4 regions of the Pseudomonas sp. PME37.24/025 genome follow, and region 2 is predicted to be linked to each of the others. Evidence: predicted binding sites of a transcription regulator. Region 2 holds the regulator's gene; each other region holds the start of a gene.
What was found. The regulator FliA, encoded in region 2, starts transcription of late flagellar genes. The targets are predictions, from matches to a motif close to CTAAAGTTTNNNNNNNNNNNGCCGNTAA.

Region 1 (4,210 bases), on a different contig from region 2:
GACTGCAAAACTACTGCTCACGACCCTACTGCCCCTGGTCTCCGACCTGTCCCGCGAATTGCCCGAAGGAGAGCGCTACCGACGCCTGCTCGAAGCCATGCGCGCCCTGCTCCCTTGCGACGCCGCGGCCCTGCTGCGACTCGACGGCGAATGGCTGGTGCCTTTAGCCGTCGACGGGTTGAGCACCGACACCCTCGGCCGACGTTTCAAGATCAGCGAACACCCGCGCTTCGAAGCGCTGCTCAGCAGTCCCGGCCCGACTCGCTTCGCCGCCGACAGCGATTTGCCCGATCCTTATGACGGCCTGGTCGAGGGTCTTCACGATCACCTGGAAGTCCACGACTGCATGGGCTGCCCGTTGTTTATCGACGAGCGTCCGTGGGGGTTGCTGACCCTCGACGCGCTCGACCCTGAACGTTTCGAACCGATCGAACTGGACGCCCTGCAAGCCTTCGCCAGCCTCGCCGCCGCCACGGTCAACGCCGCCGAGCGCATCGAACGGCTGGCCAATCGCGTCGAAGACGAACATCAGCGCGCCGAGGTTTACCGTCAGGCCAGCGGCCAACAGAACCGCGAAATGATCGGCCAGAGCAAGACTTACAAACGACTGGTGGAAGAGATCAGCCTGGTGGGCGGCAGCGACCTGACGGTGCTGATCACCGGCGAAACCGGAGTCGGCAAAGAGTTGGTGGCCCAAGCCATCCACGCGGCGTCCCCACGGGCCGACAAACCAATCATCAGCCTCAATTGCGCCGCTCTGCCAGACACACTGGTGGAGAGCGAATTGTTCGGCCATGTGCGCGGTGCTTTCACCGGCGCAACGAATGATCGGCGCGGCAAGTTCGAACTGGCCAACGGCGGCACATTATTTCTCGATGAAGTGGGCGAACTGTCGCTGACGGTGCAAGCCAAATTATTGAGGGTGCTGCAGAGCGGGCAATTGCAGCGCCTGGGCTCAGACAAGGAACATCAGGTCGACGTGCGATTGATTGCAGCGACCAACCGCGATCTGGCCGAAGAAGTGCGCAGCGGTCGCTACCGTGCCGACTTCTATCATCGCCTCAGCGTTTACCCGCTGCTGGTCCCCGCACTGCGCGATCGCGGTCGGGATGTTCTGCTGCTCAGCGGCTACTTCCTGGAACAAAACCGCTCACGCATGGGCCTCAACAGCTTGCGTCTGACCAGCGATGCGCAAGCGGCCTTGTTGGCGTATGACTGGCCGGGGAACGTGCGGGAGCTGGAGCATTTGATTGGTCGCAGTGCCTTGAAGGCGTTGGGCAACTGCAAACAACGGCCGAAGATTCTCAGTTTGAGTGCGGCGGATCTGGACTTGCCCAATGGCAGCGTTGAACCCGCGCCAGAACCGGTGGATGCTGCGCCGGAGGCTGCATTAATGGCAGGGGATTTGCGTGAGGCCACCGAGCATTATCAGCGCCAACTGATCAGCGCTTGCCTGGAACGGCACCAGAACAACTGGGCCAGCGCGGCGCGGGAGTTGGGGCTGGATCGGGCGAACCTTGGACGGATGGCCAAGCGGTTGGGTATGAAATAGTCTCACCAGGATAACGTCGTACCCTTGTGGCGAGGGAGCTTGCTCCCGCTGGAGTGCGTAGCGCTCCCGCTTTTTCCAGAGTAGAACCTCATTGCTGGTTTCACGACCGCTTCGCGGCCGAACGGGAGCAAGCTCCCTCGCCACAGGGGTTCAGTGTTTGGGCGGCAATGGGGATTACTCCTAAAGCCTGCCCCCGACAAGTCGATAACCCGGCATCGATAGCTGTTGGCGATCTTCACAATCGCCCATCACCTTTTTCCACAGAAGGTTTTTATGTCTTCCAACAAAGCCCGCGCAGATTCACTTTCGCTTCTGCTGTTTACCTTGCGCAGCGGCAAGCTGATGGCGATCAACCTGCTGAAAGTCAGTGAAATCATCCCGTGCCCGCCGCTGACCAAGCTGCCGGAGTCGCACCCCCACGTCAAAGGCATCGCCACCCTGCGCGGCGCGTCGCTGTCGGTGATCGACCTGAGCCGCGCCATCGGCGAGCGCCCGCTGGAAGACCCCAACGGTGGCTGCCTGATCGTCACCGACGTCAGCCGCTCCAAGCAGGGCCTGCACGTTCAGGCGGTGAGCAAAATAGTCCATTGCCTGACCACCGACATCCGTCCACCGCCCTTCGGCTCCGGCGGCGTGCGTTCGTACATCACTGGCGTGACCTCAGTCGACGGCACGCTGGTGCAAGTGCTGGACATCGAAAAGGTCATCCACGGCATCGCTCCGGCGCAGATCGAAACGGCTCCGACCGAACTGAGCATGGAAGACGCCGAAGTACTCGGCAACGCGCGGATTCTGGTGGTCGATGACAGCCAGGTCGCCCTGCAACAATCGGTGCACACACTGCGCAACCTCGGCCTGCAATGCCACACCGCTCGCAGCGCCAAGGAAGCCATCGACTGCCTGCTGGACCTGCAAGGCACTGCCCAGCAGATCAACCTGATCGTCTCGGACATCGAAATGTCGGAAATGGACGGCTATGCCCTCACCCGCACATTGCGCGAAACCCCCGACTTCTCGCACCTCTATGTGTTGCTGCACACCTCGCTGGACAGCGCGATGAACAGCGAGAAGGCCCGACTGGCAGGGGCCAACGCGGTGCTGACCAAATTCTCCTCGCCAGAACTGACCAAATGCCTGATCGCGGCGGCCAGGGCCATCGCCGAACAAGGTCACTGAGTTGTGGCTGAGGTTTTTTGTTTTCTGATGCGGCGCAACCTTGCTGAGGATGTGCCGCCTTTCACTTGGCCAAATGGCATTGAGTTGACCCAGTACCGCCCTGAACTTGCCGAAGACGTTCATCACTTGATGGAACTGGGCTATCTGGAAGGTAGCGGTCGCGTACCGGCGCTGGAAGTCTGGCAGCAGCGTTTCGAAACCGATCCTGAATACGATCCGTCCCTGTGCTTTATTGCCCTGGATGCCGAAGGAATCGTCGGCGTTGCCCAGTGCTGGACCAGCGCTTACATCAAGAGCCTGGTGGTGCACCCGCGCGCTCAAGGCCTCGGACTTGGCCGTGCTCTGCTGCTAAATGCTTTCAATGTGTTTCAGCAACGCCGCGAAGGTTTTGTGGATTTGAAAGTCTTGGAAAACAACCTTCGGGCCCAGCGCTTGTATGAAAGTGCCGGGATGTATGTGGTCCGCCGGGAGCCGGTTCCAACCTGACACCGCCTTCGCGGGCAAGCCCCGCTCCTACACAGGTCACCGAACCCTGTGGGAGCGGGCTTGCCCGCGAAGAGGCCCGCATAACCAATCCAAAACCATCAGGCATACTCCGACCTCGGCCACTACACGCCAAGGATGCCCAAACCATGAAAGCTACCACCCTGACCTTCCTCTGCCTCACCACCCTCGCCACCCAAGCCCACGCCTCCAGCCCCGACGCCTGGGCCACCTACGACAAAGCCGTACTCGCCAGTTGCACCAAAACCAGTGGCCTGAAAAACGTCAAACCCGTCGGCAACGCCGCACAGTTCGATGACCGGGTCGGTTATACCGCGCTCCTGCTGCAAGGCCAGTACCCGCAAAAACACATGAAAGGCCAGCAAGGCACCGAGCTGTGCCTCTACAACAAGAAAAGCAAAACCGCGTACGTGACCGAGTGGGACTCCATCCGCCCAACAGCAAAAGCGCGGTGAATGGCGCATAACTTGCTTCGGCACAGGCCTTTGCGGTGGCTTTTTGTCGCCATTTCATGCCCCAACAGGTGACTGGCCGTTCAATGAATACAACGTTTTCCTGCGTAGGTTGTGGCAAATGCTGCAACGACCACCACGTGCCCCTGACACTGGCCGAAGCCCGGATGTGGGCGGCCGATGGCGGTCAGGTGATCGTGCTGGTGGAGGCCTTCCTCGCCAACGGCCTGGGCCTGCCCGTGCAGCAACGCGAACACGCCGAACGCCGTTCGGCGGTAGTTCGAAGCGGCGCCTGTGAGGCACACGTGGCGATCACCTTCGCCGCCTATAACGTCGGTCCCTGCCGGAATCTTGACGAAGACAACCTTTGCCGCATCTACGAACGCCGACCGCTGGTGTGTCGCATTTATCCGATGGAAATCAATCCGCACATTCCACTTAACCCGGCTATCAAAGAATGCCCGCCCGAGTCGTGGGAAACAGGGCCGGATTTGATCATCGGAGGTGAGCTGGTGGATCAGGAACT
Region 2 (4,210 bases):
GCCGCAGCCTTGACCACTGGGGTTGCTACCGCCGAAGCAGCAGAACCGGTGCCCACTTCAGTGAACTTGCCTTTACCGTGCAATTCGTCGAGCAGCGATTCGAACTCATGATCGGAGATCAGATCACCGCCGGCCGCTTTAGCGGTTGGCGCAGCCGGGGCCGGGGCCGAAGCAATCGCCGATTCCAGCGCATCGACCGCAAAGTTGCCTTTGCCGTGCAACTGATCGAGCAGTGTTTCGAACTCGTCATCGGTGATGTCGGAGCTGTCGCCTGCCCCTTTCGGGGCAGCCGGTGCGGCGGGCGCCGCGACCACTGCATCGGCGGCGAACTGGCCTTTGCCGTGCAATTGATCGAGCAACGATTCGAACTCGGCATCGGTGATTTCGTCGCTGGTCGCCGTATCGGCGGCAGGCGGAGCAACCACAGGTGCCTCGGCCTGAGCCTTGACGGCATTCAGCGAGTCCAGCAGTTGTTCGAATTCGTTATCGGTAATGTCGCCGGATTCACTTTCAGCGGCCGGCTCTTGCACCACCTCAGCGACAGGTGCCGCTTCATCGCCGGTTTGCGGCTCGGCCAGGCGGGCCAGAGCAGCCAGCAATTCAGGCGTGGCAGCCGTGATCGGGCTGCGTTCGCGGACTTCGCTGAACATTCCGTTCACCGCGTCCAGTGCCTCGAGAACCACGTCCATCAGTTCCGAGTCGACGCGTCGTTCACCCTTGCGCAGGATGTCGAACACGTTCTCGGCGATGTGACAGCACTCCACCAGCTCATTGAGCTGGAGGAAGCCGGCGCCCCCTTTTACAGTGTGAAAACCGCGAAAAATTGCATTGAGCAAATCCGCATCATCCGGTCGGCTTTCAAGCTCGACCAGCTGTTCGGACAGTTGCTCTAGAATCTCGCCGGCCTCAACCAGGAAATCCTGAAGGATCTCTTCATCGGCGCCGAAGCTCATTAAGGGGGTGCTCCTGAGGTCTAAAAACCTAAAAAACCTAAAATGCTAAAACTCTAAAATCCTAGGCTGGATAACAAATCGTCCACATCGTCCTGACCGGACACAACGTCTTCTCTTTTATCGGCATGAATCTGCGGACCTTCACCCTGCGAGAGATGTTTTTGTGGATCTTTTTCAGCCAGCATCGCTTCATGGTCATGTTCGATACCCGCAAAGCGGTCGACCTGACTGGCCATGAGCACGAGCTTGAGCAGATTGCTTTCAACTTCGGTGACCAACTGGGTCACGCGTTTGATCACCTGACCGGTGAGGTCCTGGTAATCCTGGGCCAGCAGAATGTCGTTGAGGTTGCTCGACACGACACGGTTGTCTTCGCTGCTGCGTGTCAGGAAACCGTCAACCCGCCGGGCCAGTTCACGGAACTCTTCAGCCCCGACTTCGCGACGCATGAACCGTCCCCAATCCGTGCTCAGCGCCTGAGCTTCATCGCTCAGGCCGTTGATCAGCGGCGTGGCGTTTTCCACCAGGTCCATGGTGCGGTTGGCCGCAGCCTCGGTCAGCTTGACCACATAACCCAGGCGCTCAGTGGCATCGGTGATCTGAGACACTTCCTCGGCTTGCGGCATGTGCGGGTCAATCTGGAAATTGACGATCGCGCTATGCAGCTCGCGGGTGAGCTTGCCCACTTCCTGATACAGGCCGCGGTCACGGGTCTGGTTGAGCTCATGGATCAGTTGCACAGCGTCGCCGAACCTGCCTTTTTCAAGGCTTTCGACCAGTTCGACCGCGTGTTTTTTCAGGGTCGATTCGAAATCGCCCTGTGAAGATTCGTTTTGCTCCATAGCTCCCCCGTGACGGACTGGCTTTGCACATCAACCGATGCGTTCGAAGATCTTTTCAATCTTGTCTTTCAACGCTTGAGCAGTGAATGGCTTGACCACATAGCCGTTCACACCCGCCTGAGCGGCTTCGATGATTTGCTCGCGCTTGGCTTCAGCGGTCACCATCAGCACCGGCAGGTGCTTGAGCTTTTCATCGGCGCGCACGTGACGCAGCAGATCGATGCCGGTCATGCCAGGCATGTTCCAGTCCGTTACCAGAAAGTCGATGCCCCCGCTGTTGAGAACCGGAATGGCAGTGATGCCATCGTCAGCCTCGACCGTGTTGGTGAACCCAAGGTCACGCAACAGGTTTTTTATGATCCGCCGCATCGTTGAGAAGTCATCAACGATGAGGATTTTCATGTTCTTGTTCAATTCGACCTCCAAGCAGTCTTAAACGCGTCCAGCACCTGGACGCGCCATTTCAATCAATCCGGCAAAGCACTCAATGACTGTCTGGAGCACAACAGATCGAGACCGGCGCGGTTCAACACCACACCGGCTCCATTCGCAGTGTCCCCACACTGCCTTCAGCGCGCTCGCCACTCCCCCAAACGCCCCCGCAAACGGGCCGCGCACTGGCTGTGTAACTGGCTGACCCGCGATTCGCTGACCCCCAGGACCTCACCGATTTCCTTGAGATTCAACTCTTCGTCGTAGTACAGCGCCAACACCAGTCGCTCACGCTCCGGCAAATTGGCAATCGCGTCCGCCAGCGCCGCCTGGAAGCGTTCATCTTCCAGATCGCGTGACGGCTCGAGATGAGCACTGGCGCCATCCTCATGCAGCCCTTCGTGTTCGCCGTCCTGCAACAGATCGTCGAAACTGAATAACCGGCTGCCGAGAGTGTCGTTCAAAATCCCGTAATAATCGTCGAGACTCAATTGGAGTTCGGCCGCAACTTCGTGATCTTTAGCGTCACGGCCGGTTTTAGCTTCAATCGAGCGAATCGCGTCGCTGACCATGCGGGTATTGCGGTGAACCGAACGTGGCGCCCAGTCCCCCTTGCGCACTTCATCGAGCATCGCGCCGCGGATTCGAATGCCCGCGTACGTCTCGAAACTCGCGCCTTTGCTGGCGTCGTATTTGGTTGATACTTCAAGCAGGCCGATCATGCCGGCCTGGATCAGGTCTTCAACCTGGACACTGGCCGGCAAACGCGCCAGCAAATGGTAGGCAATGCGTTTGACCAGTGGCGCGTAACGCTCGATTAGTTCGTACTGCGCGTCACGTGCCGAATTCTTGTAGAGGTTGTAACCACTGGCTGTCATAGGACGGGTCCTGCCGTTTGTTGCACGAGGCGCTCGACGAAAAATTCCAGATGCCCACGCGGGTTGGCCGGCAGCGGCCAGGTATCGACCTTCTGCGCAATGGCCTTGAATGCCAGAGCGCACTTGGAACGGGGAAAGGCTTCGTAGACGGCACGCTGCTTCTGCACGGCCTTGCGCACGCTTTCGTCGTAAGGCACCGCACCGACGTACTGTAAGGCGACGTCAAGAAAACGATCGGTGACCTTGGTCAACTTGGCGAACAGGTTGCGGCCCTCCTGCGGGCTCTGCGCCATGTTGGCCAGGACACGGAAACGATTCATGCCGTAGTCGCGGTTCAGCAGTTTGATCAGCGCGTAGGCGTCGGTAATGGAGGTTGGTTCGTCGCACACCACCAGCAAGACTTCCTGGGCTGCGCGCACGAAACTGACTACCGAGTCACCAATGCCCGCAGCGGTGTCGATCACCAATACGTCGAGGTTGTCGCCGATGTCGCTGAAGGCCTGGATCAGGCCGGCATGCTGGGCCGGGCTCAGATGAACCATGCTCTGGGTGCCGGACGCGGCCGGGACGATGCGGATACCGCCGGGCCCTTGCAGCAGCACGTCGCGCAGCTCACACCGGCCTTCGATCACATCGGCCAAAGTACGTTTGGGTGTCAGCCCCAGCAGGACGTCAACGTTCGCCAGCCCCAGATCGGCATCCAGCAGCATGACGCGCCGGCCGAGCTCAGCTAGAGCCAGGGACAAGTTCACTGACACGTTAGTCTTCCCGACGCCACCTTTGCCGCCGGTCACCGCGATCACCTGTACGGGATGCATGCTGCCCATGTTATTTCTTTACCTTGTCTTACTTAGACGGAGGCCACATTACTGGCTGCGCGTTCACCAACTGAACAATGCATTGGCAGACCATCGATGTAGGTACAAAAACTGTTCATTAATACCTCAGCCAACCCGCTTGGTCGGACTGTGGTAGAGGTCAGCGAACATATCAGCCATGGCTTCTTCGCTGGGTTCTTCCTGCATTTGCACGCTAACGGCGCGGCTGACCAACTGATGACGACGCGGCAGATGCAAGTCATCCGGGATCCGCGGGCCATCGGTCA
Region 3 (4,210 bases), on a different contig from region 2:
CGAGCCATACCCCTTCACTTCGTTACCGATGTGGCCCGCCAGCGCGGCGAGGGCGGGGATCAGTTGCGGCGTGGCTTCCTTGCTGCGCATGTAATCGGTCAGCACCGGGCGTGGATCGGCGGGCGCCGGCACCGGCGAGTTTTTCATCAGGGCTTGTTGGGTAACTTCCGCCACGGCGGCGAACTGCAAGGCCTGATCCGCTGGCATGGTGCGGTTCAACGCATACGCCATCGGCAGGGTACCGACCAGAATCAGCATGATCAGGCCCATGCCTTTCTGGCCGTCGTTGGAACCGTGAGCGAAGGACACACCGGTGCAGGTCAGAATCAACATGCCGCGAATCCACCACGGTGGCGGGGTGTCGCCCTTCGGCGCTTTGTACAACGCGCGATTTTTGACGAAGGCGCGCAACGCCAGCAGCAACAGCGCAGCAAACGCGAAACCGATCAGCGGCGACAGCAGCAACGCGTAACCTACTTTGGTTGCCTGGGCCCAATCCACGCCACTGGTGCCGTCACGGCCGTGCATCAGTGCATTGGCCACGCCGACCCCGATGATCGAGCCGATCAGGGTGTGCGACGAAGATGCCGGCAAACCCAACCACCAGGTACCGAGGTTCCACAGGATCGCAGCGATCAACAGGGCGAAGATCATCGCAAAACCGGCGGAGGAACCGACTTGCAGAATAAGTTCCACCGGTAACAGGGCGATGATGCCGAACGCCACCGCGCCGCTCGACAGCAACACCCCCAGAAAATTGAAGAACCCGGACCAGGCCACGGCGAAATTCGGCGGCAGGGAGTTGGTGTAAATCACCGTTGCCACAGCATTGGCAGTGTCGTGAAAACCGTTGACGAACTCAAAGCCCAAGGCAATCAACAGCGCGACGCCCAACAGCAGAAACGGCGTCCAGGTGGTGACCACCGTGCCGAGTTCGCTCATGTCGTGCATCAGGCTGTAGGCGGTGAACAACAGCCCGCTGCTCAGCACCGCAAAGAACAGCACAATGGTGAGCAGGCCAGGTTTTTTATCAAGTTGCGGCTTGGCACTGCGGGCGGGAGCTTGGGCAGCGGCGGTGAAGGAAGGCGTAGCCATGCCGGACAATCCTGAGCAGAGAAGGAGTGTCTCCCATGATCGTTGCTAAATATTACAAAGAGGCTGCGCTGGGTCAGTGTTTGGTTTTTTTTGCGGGGCTGGATGCTAATGCAGGCAAGCATCTGTGGCGAGGGAGCTTGCTCCCGTTCGGCTGCGAAGCAGTCGTCAAATAGGTAACCTGGTTCTATCTGACGAAACCGGGTTGCAGGATTTGGGGGTCGCTTCGCAACCCAGCGGGAGCAAGCTCCCTCGCCACAATGTATCGGTGAGGATTCAATAATCCTGGCGCTTGCGAAACGCCCAGCGTCCGGCAATCAGGGTAAACGTCGCGACCAGCGCCACCAGAATCCAGAACCCCTCCGGATCGCCAGAAAGCGGCACGCCGCCGACGTTCATGCCGAAGAAACCGGCGATGATGTTGATCGGCAGCGCCAGCACCGTGACCACGGTCAGGGTGAACAGCGTGCGGTTGCTTTGTTCGTTGAGGTTGGCGGCGATTTCTTCCTGCAACAGCTTGATCCGTTCACCGAGGGCCGTGAGGTCGTTGATGATCAGCGCAAACTCCTCGGTGGACTTGCGCAGTTCCTTGACGTCCTCTTTCTGCAACCACTGCGGCGGGCGATTGAGCAGGCGCAGCAACGAGCCCGGCTCCAGCGCCAGCAACCGTTGCAGGCGCACCAGCACCCGGCGGTTGGCACCCAGCTCAGCCCGGTTGGTCGACAGGCGCGACGACAGCAACTCATCTTCGATCTGATCGACACTGAGGCTGGTCCTGCGCACGATCTGTGTCAGCACTTCACCCTGATCGCGCAGCAAATGCACCAGCAACTCCAGCGGTGAGCGAAAGCATTCACCGGCCTTCACCGAAGAGCGCAGCTTGTCCACCGAGTGCAGCGGTTGCAGGCGCGCGCTGATGATCAGCCGACTGCGGGCACAGACCCACAGCGTCGAGACATCCGAGGAGACCATGCTGCTGAGGTTGAACACCACGTCGTTGACCACCGCCAGCAACGCCGAATCGACATGCTCGATGCGCGTCGAACGGGAGCCTTCGTGCAGCGCTTCGAAAAACTCGTCGGGCAATGCCAGATGGCTTTTCATCCAGCGCTCGCACGCGGCGTGGGCCAGGTTCAGGTGCAGCCAGACGAATTCATCACCGTCGTCCGGTTGTTGCAGGCAGCGCAACGCCTTGGCCGAATCGATTTCCTGACCGCGCTCGCCGGGGCGAAAACTGAAGCCGTAAAGCAGGCCGAACAGGTCGGAATCGCGATGGCGCTGGTCGATGCTGTGGTTCATGAGGTCTCGCTGTGAGGGGGACGCCTGTTGCAGGTTTCCCAGGTTCACTAGAGCCTCATCATCGCAAGCTATTCTGAAGTTTTTGTGACAGTTGAATGGCGCCGAAAAACCGCCCCTGCCAGTGGTCGGAAGAAACTCAAGAAAGGCTCTGGCCCGCCGATGAGGCTGGTGTCGATCTTCGATTCCGGTCATAAACCAGCGTCGCTGACAGGGATGTCCGGACACCTCGCACGTCTATAAGTCGTGCTTCAACCTCGTCATGAGATATCACTCGATGTTTTTGCAAAAGTCCCTGCGAGCACAAATTCTTGCCCTGTTGAGCGGCAGCCTGTTGGCGATGTTGCTGATCGCGTTGGCCTGCTTTCATTTTCTGTCCAATGGCGTTCAGAACTACGCGAACCTGATTGAAGGTCCGTTGCACACCTCGCAACTGATCGATGAAGCCAACCTGCAGTTCAAAGTGCAGGTTCAGGAGTGGAAAAACGTCCTGCTGCGCGGCAAGCAGCCAGCGGACCTGGACAAATACTGGAAGCAATTCGAGGACGGTCAGCGGAACGTGCAGGGCATCCTCGGTGAACTGGCCGGGCAGAAGGGCATCGAGCCGCAACTCAAGACCCGCATCGAACGCCTGCGTGAAGAGCATCGTGTATTAGGTGCGGCGTATCAGAAGGGCCGTGATGCCTACGTGGCGGCCGGTGCCGACCCAACGGCCGGCGACAACGCGGTCAAGGGCGTGGACCGTGCCGCCAGCGAACAGATGAATGAACTGGTCAGCGAACTGCGCAAGCAGAGTATCGAGCAATCGAAGTTGATCAGTGCCAGTGCCGATCAGACGGTGTTGTTGGGGCTTGTGGTGATGCTGGTATCGGGAGTGTTGATTGGCCTGTTGAGCCTGTGGCTGGTCAACCTCAACCTGGTGGAGCCGATCCGCAAACTGATCGACTATGTGGCACAACTCAGCCAGGGGCGCTTCGCCGAACGCGTGGCCAGCACCCGTCAGGACGAGTTGGGCAACCTGGCCAAAGCCGCCAACACCTTGCGCGATTTCCTGGCTGAAACCTTCAGCCGCTTGCAGCGCAGTGCGTCGGATCTGGACAGCGCCAGCGGCGAGCTGAATTCGATTGCCGGCCTCATGACCAGCGGTACCAACGAGCAATTCAACCGCACCGATCAGGTGGCCACGGCGATGAACGAAATGTCCGCCACCGCGCAAGAAGTCGCGCGTCACGCAGCCGATGCGGCACGTGCGGCCGATGATGCCGACCAGTCCGCCCAGCAGGGCGAAAAGGTCATGCAGGGCACTATTCACACCATCACCCAAATGCGCGGCGAAATTGCCAACACCGCCACGGTCATCCGTCGTCTGGAAGCCGACAGCGGACGCATCGGTAAAGTGCTGGAAGTGATTCGCGGTATCGCTGAGCAGACCAATCTGCTGGCGCTCAACGCCGCAATCGAAGCGGCCCGCGCCGGTGAAGCCGGGCGTGGTTTTGCGGTGGTCGCCGATGAAGTACGCAGCCTGGCCCAGCGCACGGCGGCATCGATCATCGAGATCAACCAGATCATTCAAACCGTGCAAACCGGCGCAGTGGACGCGGCTCAGGCTATCGAAAGCGGCCAGTCGCGCAGCGAAGAAAGTGTCGAACAAGTGACTCAGGCTGGCGCCATGCTCGAGCGCATCACCCATGCCGTGGAGGCCATTCGCGACATGAACCGCCAGATCGCCACCGCCGCCGAAGAACAGACCTCGGTGGCCGAAGACATCTCGCGCAACCTCACCGAAATCACCAGCATCGCCAGTACCAACCTGGACAACGTG
Region 4 (4,210 bases), on a different contig from region 2:
TTCACCGGTCTTGCAGTTGGTCAGCATGGTGCCGGACAGGTCCGTGGCAACGATCTGCACGCCCATCTTCAGCTGGCCCATGTTGACCCGCTCGAACTCATCGATGGACATCGACAGCGAATACGGTTCCTGACCCGACGAACACGCCGCCGACCAGATCCGCAGGCGCTGTCCGGGGCTTGCCTTGATCGACTCAGGCAATACCTTGTTCTTCAAGACTTCAAACGGATAGGTGTCACGAAACCACAGGGTTTCGTTGGTGGTCATGGCATCCACCACTAGCTCGCGCAAACCGCTGCGCGGTTGGGTCTGGATGCGCTGAACCAATTCACCCAGCGATTTGATGCCCTGCTGTTCCATCAGTTTGTTGAGACGGCTCGAGACCAGGTATTGCTTGTTTTCACCGAGCAAAATGCCACAGGCTTTTTCCAGGAAGACCCGGAACTGTTCGAAATCCAAATTACCCGTAGACAATGATGCGGCCTCTTAAATCGTGTTGACCGCCAGGGGCAAAGCGCCCCTAGCTGATATCTGCTGCTTTGATCCGGTCGACCACCCGGGATGCCAAGTCATCAGGACGGAACTTGGCCAGGAAGTCATCGGCACCGACTTTCTTGACCATCGCCTGATTGAACACACCCGACAACGAAGTGTGCAGGATGATATGAAGCTTTTGCATGCGCGGGTCGGCGCGGATCTCGGCCGTCAGGGTGTACCCGTCCATCTCCGGCATCTCGATGTCGGAGATCATCATCAGGAACTCGTCTTCCGGCTTCTTGCCCTCATCGACCAGCTTGCGCAGGTAATCCAGCGCTTGCCGACCGTCGTTCAACGCCACCACTTCGACGCCGATCGTTTGCAGACAACGCGTGACTTGCTTGCGCGCCACCGATGAGTCATCGACCGTCAGCACGCGCAAGGACAACGCCTTGTGCTGAGTCTCGACATCCACCACGCCCACCGAAATCGCTTCCGGTGTCGGCGCCACTTCCGCCAGCACCTTCTCGACGTCGATGATTTCGACTAACTGGTTGTCGACCCGAGTCACAGCCGTCAGGTAGTGGTCGCGCCCGGTGCCCTTGGGTGGCGGATGAATCTCTTCCCAGTTCATGTTGACGATGCGCTCCACCGAGCGCACCAGGAAACCCTGGGTCTTGGTGTTGTACTCCGTGATGATCACGAAGGGATTGCTTTGATCTTTCAGCGCTCCGGAACCGGTCGCCATCGCCAGATCCAGAATCGGAATGGTCGCCCCCCGAATATTTGCCACACCGCACACGACAGGACTGGACTTGGGCATCAGGGTCAGCTTGGGGCATTGCAGCACCTCACGAACCTTGAATACGTTGATCCCATACAGCTGCTGGCCGTCGAGACGGAACAACAACAGCTCAAGGCGATTCTGCCCTACCAGTTGCGTGCGCTGGTTCACCGAATCCATTACACCAGCCATGCCAGACTCCTACACCAACGCTAAGTGTGTTGCGACGCACATTCATCACTAAACGGCACGGCGCTTGCTTTTTAACTCTTATGAACACAGAACCGACATTTTTTCGACGCCTGACATCAACCTGCCGCAGATTGCGCGGCGTGTTGTCGGCCGTTTGCCTGTTCAACGCTGGCAGCCCTGCCCTTGCTGACGCGGTTACCTTGCCTGACATGCTTATCGGCGTCACTCAGGGCTTTCTTGAATTCACCGTAGAAGACTATCTGGCCACGAGTCAAACACAAGGGCGCTACGAGATCGAGGTCAACCAGCTCGATCCACGCCTGCGCATGCCCATGTGCGACAAGGAATTGACAGCCACCCTCGAGAGCCCCGCCAGGCCTCTGGGCCGGGTCACGGTCAAGGTTCGCTGCGAGGGCGCATCCCCCTGGACAGTCTTCGTACCCGCTCAAGTACGGCTGTTTCGCGACATCGTGACCACCACCCGCCCCCTCAAGCGCACAGGGATTATCGAGCCTCAGGACGTGACCCTGCGCGAACGTGATATCAGCCTGATAAATCAGGGTTTTCTGACCTCCGTGGATCAGGCGATCGGACAGAAACTTACCCGACCAATGGTCGCCGATCAGGTCATTACCCTGGTGCACCTCGAACAGGCGGAAGTCATTCGCAAGGGCGATCAGGTGGTGATTACCGCCCGCAGTGGTACGCTCAGTGTACGCATGCCGGGTGAAGCGCTATCCGATGGCGGCATGAGCGAACAGATTCGCGTGAAAAACCTTAACTCCCAGCGGGTCATCAAGGCGCAAGTCACCGCGCCCGGCCAGGTGGAAGTTTCTATGTGAGCGGCCATGTAGGGATCTCTGTTCGTGAAAATATGGCGCCGAGCCTGGCTGTTCCCTAAACTGTGCCGCATGCGGAAGACACGCTGGCGCATGCAAGCTCATTGATAAATGGGCCTAAAGTTTTCCGGGGAAGAGCCGAAAACATGGCAAGCGTCCAAATACCCAGAGGTTTTTTGTCATGGTCATCGATTTCAGTCGTTTAAACAGCTCCTCGTCACTTACGGGCAGTACACGTACCAGCGCAGCGAAGGAAACCGCCGAAGCCGGCCAATCCGCGCCGCTGAATACCCCGGCCGAACAGGCCAGTACCACCAAAAGCGGGGAATCGGTACACCTCAGCAATGAGGCTCAACAGTTGCAGAAGGTCACTGACAAGCTGCGCGATCAGCCTGCAGTCGACAAAGCCCGCGTGGCCGAGTTGAAAGCAGCGATTGCCGATGGCAGCTATAAAGTCGACAGCAACCGTGTAGCCAGCAAACTGCTCAACTTCGAAGCCCAGCGCTAGGCCACGGCCCGCGCCGGCTTTTGGACGCTTAAAACCCAAGGCCAGCCATGCACGACACTAATTTACTGCAACTGATCATCGACGACTTTGCCCCGGCGCAACACCTGCTGGAGCTGCTGCAAACCGAGTCCCTCGCGCTGCACGGTCGCGACATGCCACTGCTCGAAGAGATTCTGGCGCAGAAACAGGCATTGATCATTTTGCTTGAGCAGCATGGCCGCAAACGCAGTGAAATCCTCGCCAGCCTCAACCTGCCAACCAATCGCCAGGGCCTGGAGCAACTTGCCAGCCATTCGAGCATTGGTGACCAGTTGCTGGCACAGAGCGACGTACTGACCGACCTCCTGGCCCAGTGTCAGGCCGCCAATGTCAACAATGGCCAGTCGATTCTGGTGCAGCAGGCCGCCACGGCCAACCAGCTGAAAATCCTCACCGGCGGCGAGCCGCCAGCGCTCTACGATGCCCGCGGTTCAACCTCCAAACTCGCAAAACCACGCCCGCTCAGTCAGGCTTGAGCCTTTCAATGAGCACGCCCTATCAAGACGCGAAACATGCTGGCAGAATGCTGGCTAGTAGTCATATTTGTCTGGAGATTGATACCCCGTGTCCAATGCCTTAAGCGCGGAAGATGCTCCGCAGCCACCCAAGGTGCTCACCACGCCCCTGGAAATCTCCGGCAATCTGCGTCAGCTGCAAGACAGCCATGACCCGCTGATCATCACGTTCCATGAGCGCAGCCAGCGCTTCCAGAGTTATCTGGTGGACATCGACCGTGACAGCAACATGATCGCCCTGGACGAAATGATCCCGCGCGACGGCGAACGCTATCTGCTGGCTGGCGAACCGTTCAAGGTCGAAGGCTTTCACGACGGTGTACGCATCGCCTGGGAAAGCAATGGCCCGCTGACCATCGACGAATCCGGCGATGGCCGCTGCTACCGTGGCGCGCTGCCCGATGAGGTGGTTTACCACCAGCGCCGCAATGCTTTTCGCGCTGCGTTGAAGCTGGCACAACTGGTCAATGTCGAACTGGGGGGCGACAAACTCAAGTCGCCCATCAACGGCAAACTGCTGGACATCTCCGCCACCGGCTGCAAGTTGCGCTTCGAGGGCGACATCACCGCCAAGCTACAACTGGGTCAAGTCTATGACCGCTTCGTTGCCGCCCTGCCCTTCGGCAGCATGACGGCACCGGTCGAGCTGCGTTACCTGCACTTCGAAGAAAAGATCAACACCACTTTTGCCGGTGTGCGTTTTCACAACATGAGCGGCCTGGTGCAGCGGCAGGTCGAGCGGTTCGTCTATCAGCTTCAGCGCGAAGCGCGGCGCTTCGATAAAGACGACTTCTGATACGCCACTCCCATAAAAAAACGGGCAGCCCCTTGCGGTGACTGCCCGTTTTTTATGCCT

Region 1: a site for FliA is predicted at 1,733-1,760, ahead of ACZ3HH_RS25415 (chemotaxis protein CheW). Genes of this name have one in related genera too.
Region 3: a site for FliA is predicted at 2,527-2,554, ahead of ACZ3HH_RS17385 (methyl-accepting chemotaxis protein). Genes of this name have one in related genera too.
Region 4: a site for FliA is predicted at 2,410-2,437, ahead of flgM (flagellar biosynthesis anti-sigma factor FlgM). Genes of this name have one in related genera too.

The regions. Positions count from the first base shown of each region.
Region 1 is NZ_JBVHNK010000016.1:10,933-15,142, reverse strand. It holds gene norR (nitric oxide reductase transcriptional regulator NorR) at 1-1,552, shown strand, start outside; gene ACZ3HH_RS25415 (chemotaxis protein CheW) at 1,826-2,728, shown strand; gene ACZ3HH_RS25410 (GNAT family N-acetyltransferase) at 2,756-3,214, shown strand; gene ACZ3HH_RS25405 (hypothetical protein) at 3,361-3,687, shown strand; gene ACZ3HH_RS25400 (YkgJ family cysteine cluster protein) at 3,771-4,210, shown strand, end outside.
Region 2 is NZ_JBVHNK010000015.1:47,740-51,949, reverse strand. It holds gene ACZ3HH_RS24790 (chemotaxis protein CheA) at 1-953, opposite strand, end outside; gene ACZ3HH_RS24785 (protein phosphatase CheZ) at 1,007-1,795, opposite strand; gene ACZ3HH_RS24780 (chemotaxis response regulator CheY) at 1,826-2,197, opposite strand; gene fliA (RNA polymerase sigma factor FliA) at 2,365-3,105, opposite strand; gene fleN (flagellar synthesis regulator FleN) at 3,102-3,932, opposite strand; gene flhF (flagellar biosynthesis protein FlhF) at 4,050-4,210, opposite strand, start outside.
Region 3 is NZ_JBVHNK010000009.1:68,746-72,955, forward strand. It holds gene ACZ3HH_RS17370 (inorganic phosphate transporter) at 1-1,095, opposite strand, end outside; gene ACZ3HH_RS17375 (hypothetical protein) at 1,131-1,268, shown strand; gene ACZ3HH_RS17380 (transporter) at 1,369-2,391, opposite strand; gene ACZ3HH_RS17385 (methyl-accepting chemotaxis protein) at 2,666-4,210, shown strand, end outside.
Region 4 is NZ_JBVHNK010000009.1:153,422-157,631, reverse strand. It holds gene cheR (protein-glutamate O-methyltransferase CheR) at 1-474, opposite strand, end outside; gene ACZ3HH_RS17720 (chemotaxis protein CheV) at 521-1,453, opposite strand; gene flgA (flagellar basal body P-ring formation chaperone FlgA) at 1,534-2,295, shown strand; gene flgM (flagellar biosynthesis anti-sigma factor FlgM) at 2,474-2,800, shown strand; gene ACZ3HH_RS17705 (flagella synthesis protein FlgN) at 2,848-3,315, shown strand; gene ACZ3HH_RS17700 (flagellar brake protein) at 3,404-4,150, shown strand.